Regions from separate parts of the Desulfosporosinus youngiae DSM 17734 genome, predicted to be linked through region 1. Evidence: riboswitches for the same ligand, from Rfam matches in the RefSeq annotation. Region 1 holds a riboswitch; the other holds the start of a gene.
What was found. Region 1 has a riboswitch for cobalamin ahead of DESYODRAFT_RS19675 (ABC transporter substrate-binding protein). Riboswitches for the same ligand answer to the same signal wherever they lie in the genome.

Region 2: linked by a shared signal. The riboswitch ahead of cobT (nicotinate-nucleotide--dimethylbenzimidazole phosphoribosyltransferase) and the one ahead of DESYODRAFT_RS19675 (ABC transporter substrate-binding protein) in region 1 are both predicted to bind cobalamin.

The regions. Positions count from the first base shown of each region.
Region 1 is NZ_CM001441.1:4,240,568-4,248,304, reverse strand. Features, by position in the region: gene DESYODRAFT_RS19695 (hypothetical protein) at 62-742, shown strand; gene DESYODRAFT_RS19690 (hypothetical protein) at 816-1,697, shown strand; gene DESYODRAFT_RS19685 (ABC transporter substrate-binding protein) at 1,826-3,958, opposite strand; gene DESYODRAFT_RS19680 (response regulator transcription factor) at 3,951-4,649, opposite strand; cobalamin riboswitch at 4,817-5,003, shown strand; gene DESYODRAFT_RS19675 (ABC transporter substrate-binding protein) at 5,158-6,207, shown strand; gene DESYODRAFT_RS19670 (ABC transporter substrate-binding protein) at 6,407-7,456, shown strand; gene DESYODRAFT_RS19665 (ABC transporter ATP-binding protein/permease) at 7,478-7,737, shown strand, end outside.
Region 2 is NZ_CM001441.1:1,385,927-1,393,663, forward strand. Features, by position in the region: gene DESYODRAFT_RS06640 (Ger(x)C family spore germination protein) at 1-1,031, opposite strand, end outside; gene DESYODRAFT_RS06645 (spore germination protein) at 1,053-2,681, opposite strand; gene DESYODRAFT_RS27975 (hypothetical protein) at 2,919-3,059, opposite strand; gene cobS (adenosylcobinamide-GDP ribazoletransferase) at 3,187-3,921, opposite strand; gene cobU (bifunctional adenosylcobinamide kinase/adenosylcobinamide-phosphate guanylyltransferase) at 3,921-4,556, opposite strand; gene cobT (nicotinate-nucleotide--dimethylbenzimidazole phosphoribosyltransferase) at 4,589-5,668, opposite strand; cobalamin riboswitch at 5,782-5,959, opposite strand; gene DESYODRAFT_RS06665 (ParM/StbA family protein) at 6,171-7,280, shown strand; gene DESYODRAFT_RS06670 (hypothetical protein) at 7,277-7,737, shown strand, end outside.

The DNA.
Region 1 (7,737 bases):
TTTTATTACTCGTGAAACAATATAGTTTAACGCTTATTAGAAAAGGGAGCATAATCTATAAATGAAACGGCTTATTATACGGATTATACTATTTATCTTGACAGTTATATTTATTATTGCTTTTTTCATTCTACTAGGTCTTACTCAAGAGAAATTATTTTTACCAAAAGAATATATAATGTGGACTTTCAAATATCCAATTTCAAGATTAACCTTTGTCTTCATTTTCGAACTTACATTTCTAGTATTTATATTTGATTTTCACAAAATAAGTCAGTTTTTGAAAGGTAAAAGAAGATGGTTTCTTCCGGTTTTCTCAATTGTAAATATATTTTTGCTATATATTTTGCTCTTTAATGTTTGCGTTATAACAACTGACAAGATAATTGACCGTTCTTTCCTTTTCCCAAAGGGAAGGGTCTACAATCACACTGATATTGTTAGTATTGAAACTGGGGTCTATGGCAAAAGGAAACTTAGCAATATTCTGTTTACAGATAAGAGCGGTCAGTTTTACTATATTGTCACTTTAAAAGATGGGACCAAAATAGACCTAAATGGTGACGCCGGTGGAACAAAACATAACAAGGAAACCAATGCGGTCTTTGAAGAAATCGATAAGGTATTTGTAAATATGGGTATCAAGAAGACAGCAAGAAAAGATAACTTTGAACTAATTGAAAAAGATATTGACAAAGTCTATTCTGATAAAATTAAAAACATATTAAATAATATCAAATAGAATTTCTGAGCTTATTTTGGGGGCAGGAACTTCATCTGCCACGAGGATTCCTTATATTTTACGGAGGTGTGTTATGGAAAGAAAGAAGCTGCTACTGACTGCTTTTATCAGCTGCCTGTTTGTGATCGTCTTGCCAACAACCTCCTATGCCGATATGGGTCCGAAAGACGAACTGACAGTTTATGTGGAAAACCCTCCGAATCAAGTTTATTATTTGGATTTATTGACGCAGAAAAGCAGTAGTTATAACAATTTTCATAAGGATGGCGAGCGAGAAGCCCTGGACGAGAAGATGGTGGAGCTACTGTACAGCTATGAAAATGAAGGATGGATGCCTGCGCTAGTTGAGGGTACGGGAGTTCCAATGTGGGGAAACCTGATTGGCGAAGCGGATAGCGAGCGCATGGTGCACAAATTTGGATATGTCGGTGTGCCGGATACTTACAGAATCATTCTTGTTACCCAAAGCGGAAATGTTTCTGTATCAGATGTTTATACAAGAGAAGCTTTGCAGAGCAGTGTAACTTTTGATTACGCAACCGGCAAAGCGGTTGTACCGTCGATTTTCTTAATTTACTTTCTGCAATTTGGTTGGACATTTGTTATTACACTATTGATCGAAGGTGTTATTCTATGTTTGTTTGGCTTTAAGTTAAAAGGAAACTGGAAAGTTTTCTTTCTGACAAATTTGCTGACTCAAATCGTGCTAACCGTAACAGTAGGCGCAACACTTATCAAAAGCGGCACGTTTTCCGCACATCTTGTTCAATTTCCGGTTGAAACCGCAATCCTTGTTTTTGAAGTTCTCGTCTATAAGCACTTTTTAGTCGGTAACAGTAATAAGCGTAAAGTCGTTTATGGTATTGTTGCCAATTTGGTAAGTTGGTTCGGCGGGTTTTTCTTGCTTAATTACCTGTTTCAGTTTTTGGTCAAGGTAGTATACCAGGTAGTATAGCATAATAAAACGAGCATAATCTGCAGTTATATTTATGTTGCTATCTTCATATTTAGTGACTTAGAGGGTTTTCTATGGCGAAGCTAAGGCAAATGTCAGCCGAAGTAGCGATAACGGCATTGATAATGCTACTGCCGCTGGAATTGGAGGTGGGGATAAAAGCCTTGAGCCAGCTTCTCTACGCAATCAGCGTTGCGGGTGCCGGGCAGAACCTCGTTAAGACTGACAATGACAAATTGATTGTTGACCACCGCAGGCACTTCGGCGAAGAGGGGGTTGTTTTTAAACGAGGCAATTTTATCCCCGGCACTGGTCTCTCCATAATCAATAATGACAACAACCTGGGGCTTGCCGGCTGCAATCGTTTCGTAATTAACATACAGCCAGTTTCTATTCGCCTCGGAAAAGATATTCTTTCCGCCGGCCAGTTGGATCAGGCTGGAAAGAAGGGCGGCGCCTGCCGTAAAGATCATTCCTGCTTCTTCAGTATCAAAGACAAACACAGGCAGAAGCTCTTCCATGCCGCCTGATTTGTCCCGCACCGCCCTGATTTTTGCCGACATAGTTTGCACTAATTTATCAGCCCGGTCCTCCACATTAAAGATCCGGCCTAAAGTCAAGATTTCGTCATAAACATCCTCCAGCTTGGCGTTGAGCAGATCAGTGGGCTTGTTTACATAAGTAGCAATGCTGGTCTTATCAACATTTTTCAATAGGGAAATAATTCCGGTGGTGTCTAATGAGAAGGATGTGCCGTAAATAAAGTCCGGTTTTGTGCCAACAACAGCTTCAAAGGAAGGATAGCGGTGACCCCGGATAAGCTTACCCTCTAAGCGGTTTAATGAATTATAAATTTTCCGGTGTTCAGGTAAAAAGTCAGCCTCGTGACCCGGAGCCACACCCACAATTTTCTCTTGCAAACCAAGGGCGATGAGGGTTTCAATATTCGTAGTCTGCACTGCAAAAACGGCTTTCGGCATTTCCACAGGGATGGAAAGCTCAATTGAGTAGTCATTTTCAACCTTGCTTTGGGTCATCCTGCCGCGATAGCGTTCCACAATAGCCCGTGTGTTTTTAAGACCCATGCCGGTGTCTGCGGAAGGCCCGGCATCTGTCTTGGCTTCATTTTTTAAGCATAAGGTCAGAATCTCCTTGGCTAATTCCATTTTGATCATAACAGGTTTATCCGCCGCCGCATATTTCAGGATATTTGAAAACATATTATCAAGCACCCGCTGCAGGGCGTGTTTGGGTATCTTCAGATAATACTGAAGGTGAGTCAGAGTTATATTTACCGTAAATCCGCTGGATTCAAGCAAGAAAATCCCGTCAAAAATCAGTTTTTCAAAATCAGTGCGGCTGAGATTCTCAGCCGCTTCTTTCGGCTGCTGTTCGGAAGCAACGAAATAATCAAAAAGATGATCTGTGAGACTTTTCAGTTGATTGGCCTTTTCCACGCTTTTGGCCAAAAATTGCTGCAAACGCTGTTCATCGGAGGTGCGCTTGTTCACAATAATATCAAGATAACCAATGAGGGCCGCTAATGGCGTGCGAATATCATGGGACATAGCAGCCGAAAATCGTTGCCGGGCTTCCTGAGCCTGTTTTTGCTTAATAAAAGCCTGACGCATGCCATCGATATTTTCGGCTAAAGAGGTGATTTCATCCTTTCCTTTCAGAGGGATGGTTATGTCCAGCTTTCCGCCCTGCATCAGCAAAACCTGCTGCTCTAATTGCAAGAGGTAGGATGTTTTGCCATGAACGAAAAATAGTACGATTCCCAAAAAAACAGCAAAGAATGTGGCTAAACTAAAGAGCAGGGCAATATCATAATCATAATGCTTTAAATCAAGGGATAAACTCAGTAACACGTCGGCATCCTTGAAATGGATCGGATATAGTTTTTCCCACGGCAAAGGCTGATGGGGGATACCCGAGCTGAGGGTTTCCTCCATGTAAGGGATCCCGGAATTAAAAATGATCCGATTATCATAGTACAGGGAAATGGTCGTGATCTTAGTGGTATCCAGCCATTTCGAAATCATAGGAAAGTCATGGATGGCAAGATCATTTTCCGTGATATAGTGTTGGAAAGCGGCTGCCTCTTTCTCCATTCTTTGTTCCAGATAGTCCCCATTCTTATACTTAGCTTCTATCTTGTAAGAAGATACTTGTTGAAGCAAGGCAAAAACAGTTCCGGCACAGACAAAGGCCAGGACAACAGATAGTATCAGCCTTCTTACAAGCAGCTTTTTAAACAATCTGATACCCCCTTCCCCAAACTGTGAGGATATACTTGGGATTCTTGGGGTCTTTTTCGATTTTTTGGCGAAGGTTCTTGATATGAGCCACTACCGTATTATTGGAGAGCGGCAAAAAAGGCTCCTCCCAGATGGTTTCATACAGTTCCTGGGCGGAGAATATTTTGCCTCTGTGGGAGGCCAACTGTACCAGCAGGCGGTATTCCATATAGCGCAAGGAAATAGGTTCATCCGAAAGTATCACCTCACCCGATGACGGATGAATAGACAATTCCCGGATTCGTATCACATCTGAGCTGAAATTATGATCTTTGCCCTGATAAATAGCATATCTGCGCAGCAGAGCTTTTACCCGGGCAACCAGCTCAACGGGTGAAAAGGGTTTTGACAGGTAATCATCTCCTCCGATAGTAAGGCCGGTTTCCTTATCCTCAATATGGGTTTTGGCGGATAAAAACAAAACCGGTGCAGTGGTCATTTCTCTGATTTCCCGGCAGGTTTCAAAACCGGATTTACCCGGCATCATAATATCCAATATGATTAAATCAATGGCTTGATGAGTTTTCAGCAAGTTGAGAGCCATTTCGCCGCTGTCGGCAGGGATAACTTGATAACCCTCACTGCCCAGCAGGACTTCAACGACTTCACGGATATCCTTGCTATCATCAACAATCATAATCATGGCACCCATTTTCTCGCACACTCCTTGCCCAAAACCTAAGTCTCTGTGAATCTATTATAACAGCATAATTTATCATAATTTAAAAGACAACGGTAACAGGTATCCTATATAGTCTTAGATTTGTGAAATATTATGAAATCATAAGCGGGCTGCTGCAGACGTGCTATAATGAAAAAAATCGAATATTGGCGATAAGTGATCTTTGCTCGAGGGCAAGGATTGAAAAGGGAAGTCAGATAAGCTGACGCGGTACCCGCCACTGTATAAGGGAGTCGATTCATAGATTGTCACTGGGCTGCGCCCGGGAAGACGTGAATGGATAAGGATCTTGAGCCAGGAAACCTGCTTATGCCGACCACTGTAAATACCTACGGGATGTTAGGAGGTGATAGCTGTATTTTCTGACTCTTTGCTCGTGAGGGCAAAGAGTTTTTTCTGTTTTCCGGCTTTTATCCCATCGTCCAATAAGTGAGGTTATTCTAACTCAAATGCTCGTATAAATTGGGGAGGTCTTATTGTGAAAAAAGAGATGAATTCTATTATGACGTTATTATTGGTGGCGCTGCTTGTTTTTTCGATTTCTGCTTGCGGCCGAAGCCCCTCGAATGAACAGGCAAATAAATCCGAAACCGATAAAAGGACATCTTCTCAAGCTAGCCAAACAGCAGATTTTAAGCCGTTTGTTATTCAGAACTATAACCGGCAGCTTGCTATTGAAAAAGTGCCGCAAGCGGTTTTTGCTGTTTCCACGCCAAATACCGAAATTCTTATGGCTCTTGGCCTAAAGGATAAAATTGTCGGTGTGGCGCCGGGTGTCAGTGAGGTTGATATTTTACCCCAATTTCAGGACGCTTATAATTCCTTAAACCGCCTGGAGGGAAAACTTATCCGGGGTCACAACTACCCTTCCTTTGAAGCGGTTGTGGGTACAAACCCGGACTTTATTTACGGCACATCCTTCTCGGTGGGAAACGCCGGCAATATTACATCCCTGGATAATATCACTAAAACCGGCATTACCACCTTTATAAGCAAGCCTACCGATATGCTCAATGCCGGGATGGATGATGTGTATGAAGAAATTTTGACCATAGGGCGGATCTTTGCCGTCGAAACTCAGGCTCATGAATTAGTACAGAACATGTCGGAAAAGATTGGCAGGACCCAGGATAAACTAGGGGAGATTGAAAAACCAATCCCTGTGTTTGTCTACGATTCCGAAGAAGAAGGCATGATCTTTACAGCAGGCCCGGCGCTTATTACCAACATAATCGAGCTGGCCGGCGGGAAAAACATTTTTTTTGACACTAATAAAAACTGGCTGTTTGCCAATAAGGAAAAAATCGTCAACAGCAAGCCGGAAATTGTTATCATTATCGATTATGGGGAGACCAGTGCCGAGGATAAAATTGCCGCCTTTAAAAATAACCCTCTTTTTGCCGAACTGCCTGCGGTAGTCAATGATCAATTTGTCGTTGTCAGCTTTAATGACGTTTTGCCCGGCATCCGCAACGCTGATTGCATCGAGGAGCTTGCCAAAGGCTTTTATCCGGAAAAATTTAAATAACAAACATTAAGGTTATGAAATATTATGAAATCGTCTGTGAATCTATTGTTTTATATGGATTCAACCGTATAATTAAAAACTGTAAGTTAGATTGAACTAACTTTATTAGGTCAATCTAACTTTATTCATAAAATGAAGGGGGTTTTAATGGAAAAAATAGTCTGGCTCAAATACTTGTAAGAATTTGGAGGTGCTCAGCGTGAAAACAGTGATGAATCGTATTATGGTGTTATTTATGGTGCTGTTTCTTGTTCTTTCGATGTCTGCCTGCGGCCCAAGCCCCTTGAATGAAAAGGTAAATGAATCCGGCACCGATAAAGAGGCATCTGCCAAAGTTAACCAGGAGACGGACTTTAAGCCTTTTGTTGTCCAGAACTATAATCGGCAGCTTGTCATTGACGAAGTGCCGGAAGCCGTTTTTGCAGTGCAGACAACGAATATTGAAACGCTTATAGCCCTTGGCCTGCAAGAGAAAATTGTCGGTGTGGCTCCAGGCTATGACGCTGACTTTTTGCCTGAATATCAGGAAATCTACAACTCATTAAATATTCTGGGAGATAATCTCGTTGGCGGGGCAGGCGGTTATCCATCTTTCGAGGCCGTCGTTAATACAAAGCCTGATTTTATTTACGGCACGTCCTTTTCTTTAGGAAAAACCGGCACCATTTCACCGTTGGAAAATATTGATAAAATGGGCATTGCTACTTATATAAATAAGCCCACCGATATGCTTAACGCACAAATGGATGATGTATATAATGAAATTTTAACCCTGGGCCGTATCTTTAATGTAGAAGGCCGTGCCAGCGAATTAGTACAAAACATGTCAACAAAAATAAGTGGGGTGCAGGGCAAATTAGGCATCATCGAAGAGCCTGTATCCGTGTTTGTTTTTGATTCCGAAGAAGAAGGAATGATCTTCACAGCAGGCACTTCTCTGCTTTCAAACTTAATTAAAATAGCAGGCGGAAAAAATATTTTTTCTGACGTTAATAGAAACTGGTTGTTTGCCAACAATGAAAAAATTATAGGAAGCAAACCTGAGATTATTGTCATCGTTGATTACGGCGAAGCTGGAGCGGAGGGGAAAATCACTTCGTTTAAGAATAACCCCCTCTTTGCTAAACTGCCTGCTGTGGTCAATGATCAATTTGTAGTGGTAAATCTCAACGATGTTTTGCCCGGCACCCGCAACGCTGATTGCGTAGAAAAACTTGCCAAAGGCTTTTACCCGGAAAAATTTAAATAACAAACATTAGGAGAAGATGAGATGCTGATCAGTAGAAGATTGTTTGCCATAACCAGGGGCATGCGGGGAAGTGTTGTGCTCAAAGTGCTAATCGGTGTATTGGTGACAGGCACATATATTATTCAAGGCGTGCTTACAGCTACGGTTTTAAGCAAGGTTTTCGCAGGCGAAGCCTGGGATAAGTTCGTCACAAACTTTGTTGTCATCTTAGGGATGATATTGATACGGTCTGCCCTTAACTGGTTCAATGAAGTGCAAAGCAAAATCCTGGCCGGCCAAGC
Region 2 (7,737 bases), 2.8 Mb from region 1:
AAAATATCAGCGTTAAGTTTCTGAGCCTTACTTAAAGCAGATTTGATTTCGGCTTCGATAACCTCAGATTTCAGCCTTTCTAACTCTGAGACGGGGTTAGGAGCTGTCAAATTCTTCATGCCGCATTGACTCGCAATATTTCCTTCTTCCTTAACTTCAATTTTAAAGCAGGGTTTATCATCAATGATTTCTGCGGAGATTTTGCTTTGGGCGCGAATGATTTCTAAACTCACAAAATTTTTCATTTCTGGACAATAGACATCAATAATTCCGCTCTTTATCTCATCAATAGCCCATAACAAGCCGCGGGTTTCTTCTTTGTTCATTTGCCCGATCAATTTATCTTGTTTAAAAACGGCCGTACCTTTCACTGATATTTCCTTTTCTTCACCTTTTCCGAGAATTTCAATGATAGGTGCAATCGGAGCGGTTGTCTCACTCATTAAGCGATTACCAAGCTGATTTAGCCTGACAACGCTGGTCATAGAGTTAGCGGCTTGGGCGTCCATTAGTTCGGCAATTTCCATAGCAGGAACTTTCTCAAGCCTTGGTCTGACATCAAATACATCCCTTGCCTTATCATCAGCGACTAAGATCAAGACCTCAAAGCGGGTTTCCTGATCCCGAAAAAAGAAATCAAGGTAACTGCGAATCCCTTGTTCGGCTAACGAACGGCCAAAGATAATAACTTGATTATGAGGAAAATATAACTTGCGGCTAACTTTATGGGTAAAATCTCTGATGGTTGCAAACATGGTCTCTCCTCTGTTTCTGACATTCGAATAGGCACCGGTACTGCCGCTTTCCCCAGTGCTGCTATCTTCGGGAGCACTCGTTTTCAGCTCGGAGGTTTTTATGATTTGCGCAGTCACTTCTATTTGTTTTTTATCCGTGTTTTCGGACTTATCTATGCCAACACCCAAGACGATCGCCAAGCTTGGCAGTTCGCGGCGATTCCAACATCCTGTGGTGCCTAAGGTAAGAATGATAAAGGTTAGAAGTGTGACGGCTATCTTGTTGAAATACTTCATTAAATAATCCCTATCTTTACTTTATTTTGGCGGGGTATCTTCTTTGGAGGGAGGTCCGGGTTTTAACCGAAACTCCTCACGTTGAGGATCACGCCACCCGATGGTTCTTGGTCGTGTTATCATGGCCCAGAGCGGCGCCCTGATAAAGGTATCTTTTAAGTCAGACACAGTAAGCGGAGCCAAAGGGGATAGATAGGGTGTTCCAAAGGATCTTAAAGATGCCAGATGTATGAAAACACCGATTAGACCGATCATGATGCCAAAACCGCCGGAAAAGCCGGCCAGGAGCGTAAAGATAATTCGCAAGATACCTCCTGAATCTGTTTGCGCAGGAGTTACGAAACTAGCTATGGCTGTCAGGGCCACGACAATAACCATTGGTGCTCCGATCAGCCCTGCCGATACGGCGGATTGTCCAACGACCAAGGCTCCTACGATGCTTACGGCTTGACCGACAGGTCTGGGTAATCTTACGCCGGCCTCCCGCAGGATCTCAAATATAATCCCCATTCCCAGTGCTTCCAGCAGCACGGGAAAAGGTACTCCTTCCTGAGCTGCAGACATGCTGAACAACAAGGCGGTCGGTATCAGTTCCTGATGATACGTCGTTAAGGCTACATAGGTAGCAGGGGCAAGGATACTTATAGCATAGGCAATATAGCGGAACACTCGAATTATGCTTACGAAGTAAGGGCGGGAATAATAATCTTCCGAACTCTGGAAGCTTTCGATAAATAGCATGGGGACTGTGAGCACAAAGGGAGTACCGTCAACCAGAATAGCTGCCCGTCCTTCAAGGATTTTGGCAGCAGCCTTATCAGGTTTTTCCGTATTGGCTACTGTTGAAAATATGGAAAGAGGTGCATCCTCAATATATTGTTCTATCATACCTGACTCGAGGATTGAGTCGGTTTTGATGTCTTTTAGCCTGCGCTTGATTTCTTCAATGAGTAAAGGGTTAGCGATACCTTTGATATAGGCAATACAAATATTTGTCATGGTACGCTCACCGATTTTCATGGACTCTAAGACTAAATCCGGACTTTTGATTTTTCGTCTTATTAAGGTTGTGTTAGTCAGTAAACTTTCGACGAAGCCCTCGCGAGGTCCTCGGACGACGGATTCAGTTCTAGGTTCAGTGACGCTTCGGGCCTTCCAGTCGGCAGTCATAATTATTAAAGCTTCTTCACAGCCATCGACCAACAAAATCGTTTCCCCGGAAAGATATCGATTAATAATTTCCTGGATAGAAGTGGATTTGCCAACTTCTCCTACCGAGAGCATGGTTGCTGTAACTAGTTCTATAAACCTTTGAGTTGAATCAGCCTTATTGGTATTAGGAGGCGGCTTTAACAATAAAGGCTTAAGGATACTTTCATTAATTGTCGTCAGATCCGTCATCCCGTTAAGATAAATCAGTGCAGCATCATGTTCCTGTCCGTGCTCTCCTAAAGTGAAGTTTCGAATGACAAGATCATAGTTATCGCCTAAAAGTCCTTTGAAAATTTCCAGGTTTGTATTGAGACTTGGCGAGAGAGTTTTTGGATGGTTTTGGGAATCGTCAGAAGCGGCTTGGTTTTGTCGGCCGGCGGCATAGCTTTGATTTAGTAACTTCAGATATTTTAACTTGCTGAATATGTAACGAAGCATAACCCCCCTCCCTTTCATGGCACCTTCTTGTTAATATGACCAATGAAGCCGGAAGTTATTTATGATTTATGTCCGGGGATAATTGTCCTAAGTGAAATGTCAGTGAAAGTTCGAAAAAGCGTAGGGTTATGAACATGGTTCATAGCCATACGCTTTTTTATACTATCAGAGTTCTATGCCGTTGTGCGGCACTACTGAAAATAGGTCGCTCGGGTCGGGCAGCTTCTCCCACATCCGTTAACTCAGCACTCCGAGGCTCGCCCACTCGCCGGTGCGGGACTTCGCCAAACCTCCGGGTAGTACCTGATGTGAACCCGTGGCTCCGTTTCCCCGCACCGGCTTGTGGGCTTTTATCGCCTCTCCATGCGATGAGTTCACTCCTGTGGGAGAAGCTGCCTGACTTTGAGGTCTACAGATTCTTTGAATGTTTTTGGGGTGTTTTTTAAAATGATTATTTGGACGAAGGTAGGGCTGTGATAACTAAATAGCGGGATTAGCTGTGATGTCAGGACAGAAAAGGAAAAACCGCTAACAGGCAGATAACTTCGGCAAGTTCGATAAAGGCTCCGTATAGATCTCCTGTTAAGCCTCCTAAAAGCTTGGATATTTTGGAGGCCATGAAGGTTATTAGCAGAGCAGTTACTCCCAGGGCAAGCGGTCCGCCTAAGCCGAGAAGGAAATAGGAAATTCCGCCTATTAATCCTCCGCTGAGAAGAAACGGAATCCAGCCGGATGACTCATGAAATCCTTTGCCCAGCCCTTGAGAGCGGGCGTAGGGGAACCGGATAACCCCGATTTGAAAGACCCAGCGTGAGAGCATAGGCATCACGATGAGGACGGCAAAGGCGGAGGGAGTCAGGCTGGCCAGAAAGGCGAATTTCAGAAGCAGTAAGCCGACGAGAGCCATGGAGGCATGGGCGCCAACCCGGCTGTCCTTCATGATTTCCAAGATTCTTTCCGGGCTGCGGGCGGATAGTAAACCATCCATACTATCCATAAACCCATCGAGATGGATTCCGCCGGTGAGGATTAACTCAGCTGCCAGCAGGAGAGCGCCCAGAACTAAGGGGGGATAATAAGGTACTAAGGCTTGGGCCAGCAGCCAGAGAAGCAGACCTATGACCAGACCTACGAGAGGGTAAAACCGGTAACTTCGGGTAAATTCCTCCGCAGTAACATCTTTGGGGATTGGCAGAGGAATCCGTGTGAAAAAGGTAAGGGCAATCAGAAATCCACGCATCATAGATCGCCCTTGAGCAGAGAAGCAAGCAGCTTCTCGCCGGAGGGTTTAAGTTCTATGGGGTATCCGGCTGCGACCAGATAAACTTGCTCAGCCTTGCGGGCCAGGATCTGATTGCTTCGTCCGGCCAAATCCCGGTAAACCCGGGCCATAGGGTTTTCCGGGACGATTCCTTGTCCTACTTCGTTGGTGACAAAGATTACTTTAGGTTTGATCTCTTGGGCAAGTTGAGCAACCTCTTGAACGTTAGCCAAAATTTGTGGTTCTATATGTTTGTATAGATGAGAGGAGGTTTGAGATTCAGAGGGTGCCTCTTGACCGGGTTGAGCAGATTGATCAGCCTGTCCGGCCAGCAGCATATTTGTAAGCCAGAGTGTGACACAATCAAGGAGGATCACGGCCTCCTCGTCTTTAAGCTGAGTTAAGGTAGCATGGATGTTCAAGGGTTCCTCGATGAGCCGCCAAGTGGAAGGTCGTTGTTCCTGGTGCTTTTTTACACGTATAGCCATTTCGGCATCCCATATTTGAGCGGTAGCAATGTAAATGACTGGACGTTTGGCCTGAGCGGCAAGAAGTTCGGCAAAAGTGCTTTTGCCGCTGCGGGCACCGCCGGTAATGAGTGTGAATTGAGACATTACGTTCATCGACTCCCTAAGTGTAGTGTGAATTATACGGTTTTTTCGGTGACTCCGGCATCAGCGAAGGTAGCCATTTCCTCAAGAATATGAAGCGCGGATTCAACGATGTAAAAGGTGATGGCAGCGCCTGTTCCTTCCCCAAGTCTCATATCAAGATTAAGGATTGGATCAAGACCCAAGCCTGCTAAAGCTTTGCGATGACCTATTTCGACGGAACCATGGGAAGGAATCATATAGGCCATGCTTTTAGGAGCAAGCTTTGCCGCGATCAGTGCGCCGGCTGTTGAGATAAACCCATCAATAATAATCGGAACATGGCTGGCGGCAGCCTGGAGGATTGAACCGGCGATGGCTGCGATTTCTAAGCCCCCTACTTTGGAGAGGACGTCGAGGGCGTCCGTTTTATCGGGTTGATTGACTTCAATTGCTTTTTCTATGGCGCGGCGTTTTCTGATGACTCCGGCGTCATCAATGCCGGTTCCGCGGCCAACCACATCTTCAACGGCGGAATTCGTCAAAATTGAGACAATAGCTGAGCTCGGAGTGGTATTGCCAATCCCCAGTTCTCCTGTGGCAAAGAGATTATAGCCTTCGCGGATTTTTTCTTCAGCGACCTCCGCCCCTGCCAGAAGAGCCTGCAAAGCTTGCCGGCGGGTCATTGCCGGACCTTTAGTCATGTTTTGAGTTCCATTGGCAACCCGTTTATTGATAAGGCTGCCTTCTACGGGAAAGGCAATGCCCACATCGGTTAAAATAACCTCGGCATTGGCCTGGCGGGCGAGAACATTGATGGCAGCGCCGCCATTCATGATATTATAGGCCATCTGAGGGGTTACTTCCTGGGGAAAAGCACTTATTCCTTCTTCGACTACCCCATGATCTCCGGCCATTGTCAGGACAGCTTTCTTGAGAATTTTAGGACCGGAAGTTCGTTGAATGCCGCCAAGCTGCTTGGCCAGCTGTTCTAATTGGCCCAGGCTTCCCTGAGGTTTTGTGAGAGAATCTAAGCGCACCTGGATCTGAGCCATTGCTTCCCCGTCGAGATCTAAAATGGCCGCTGTGAGTTTTTGCAGTCGAGTATAGAGTTGCTCTTCCGTTAAGTTTTCCATGCTGGTTCCTCCTCTTATATAATATCGTAATTTAAAGAATAGAAAAGTCCCGACCACAAAAATAACTGTGGTCGGGACTTTACCGTCATCACCGCCGCTCTCCATACTATGGAAAGACGTTAACATTTTAGGCAGGTCTCCTGGCTAACGAATCATTGCTTAACTCGTCACCTTCCCGGTATAGAAAACCAGTGATGACGAAACTCCTCGTATACAGTGGCGGGTCCGCGTCGGTCTTAGCCGAACTTCCCTATTCTCCCTCAAAAGGGCACCTAAAATGGAAATATTTTTTTACTAAGCATAGCACACCTTTTTTTGAATCTCAAGGAATATTTGAGGGAATTTTAAGAGAATAGTTTGCAACAACATTTTTACAAGCGTGTTTCCTTCGTATATAATGGTAGGTATTAGCAGTATGTATCCAATTTTCTTCGAAGTTCGATTTAGTTTTAAGCTGACGAGTTTAACAGCCAATATTGACGAGTGAATAGGGGGAACAAGTGTGTTAGAAAGCGATATCCTCGTAGCCGGGGCAGATCCGGGATTCGGAGCGATAAAACTGGACACAGGGGATACAAAGATCTTATTTCCCGCAGTGATTTGTAAGGGGAATGAACGAATTTTCTCTACCTTAGGAAATGTCTTGCTTGATAAAGGATCCGACATAGAAACACAGATAGCATCCTTAGACGTTATTGTCAAAGATAATGCCACAGGTGTGGAGAAGCATTATTTTATGGGCAGTTTGGCTGAAAGCTTAAATCCCAATGAAGCTCATTATTGCTGGGATGAAGACAAATCCTCTGATGAAGAGGCTACCGCTTTACTGGTGGTTGCCCTGGCTCTCGCTCAGCAAAACCTAAAGGCAAATGTCTATCTTGGCACAGGTGTTCCGGTTAAATATTATGCCAGTTTAAAGGACAAGTATGAATCAGAGTTAAAGGGATCGTTTTCAGTTGTGTTTCGTTCAGGTCCCATGGCAGGAATGACCCGCCAGCTTAACATACTTCGTTCACGTGTGCTCCCGCAAAGTTATGGTGTCTTTATTAAAGAAACCCTCAATGAATATGGAATACCCACAAATCCCAAATTATTTGGCGGGTATGTCGTGGTTATCGATCCGGGCTTCCGGACGACAGATATTGCCACGTTCTATGATGGTGTTATGCTCGACCCGCCGAATTCGTTTAGTATTGAAAAAGGGTTAAAGTGGGCGTATATAGGGGTTGCTGAAAAGCTCAAAGAATTAACCGGTAACCACGCCAATCCCATTGAAACGGATGACAAAGAACTGGATAAGATTTTCAGAGTCAATGGAGGATTATATCCTTGGAATAATGGCACGATTAATCTTAATCCGATTATGCAAAGCATGCTTAAGCAGTTGGGGACGGACATCACCCGGGAAGTGAAGAAGGCTCTGAAACCGATGCTGGGCAAATTGCACACAGTTCTTGTCGCCGGAAAAGTAGGGGAAATGGTTTATGAGCATATTCAGATGGAAAACAAGACACTGATTAATGATCCGCAGTTTGGTAATGCCACGGGATTCCGGATTATGGCTGCAACCCTGGTCAATAACATTACTAAGAAAGCTAATCCTTCAGCATGATCACCGCTCAGCCCTTGTTTATTCCCCTCTATATAGATGAAGCTGAAGCAGATCTTTGGCTGGCCTTACAACGGATTGAACCGGAGAAGAGAAGTTCTTTTATTATAGAAACCTTGAGACAGGCGCTATTAGGAACTGATAGGGGGGACCTGCCGGAGATTCAAAATGACGGCAATCATGCTAATGGCGAAGCTCAATGTGGAGCTCAAGCTGAAGCTGATGAAGCTCCGGAAGATCCTGTTAAACAAATAGAGATGTTTTCTTTAGAGGATTTGTTTTCTCAGCCGGATATCCCATATGCCAATGAGAAATCTATGCTTGTGCCTGAATACGAAGCGGAACTGCCAATCCGGAACCGGCCCCCTGGTTTTGACTATTTAATGAAGCATATTATCGGAACAGAAGATGATCAAGCGGTTTTAAGGGTTTTAAACCGGAGGGCGGGAAGCGCGGGGCA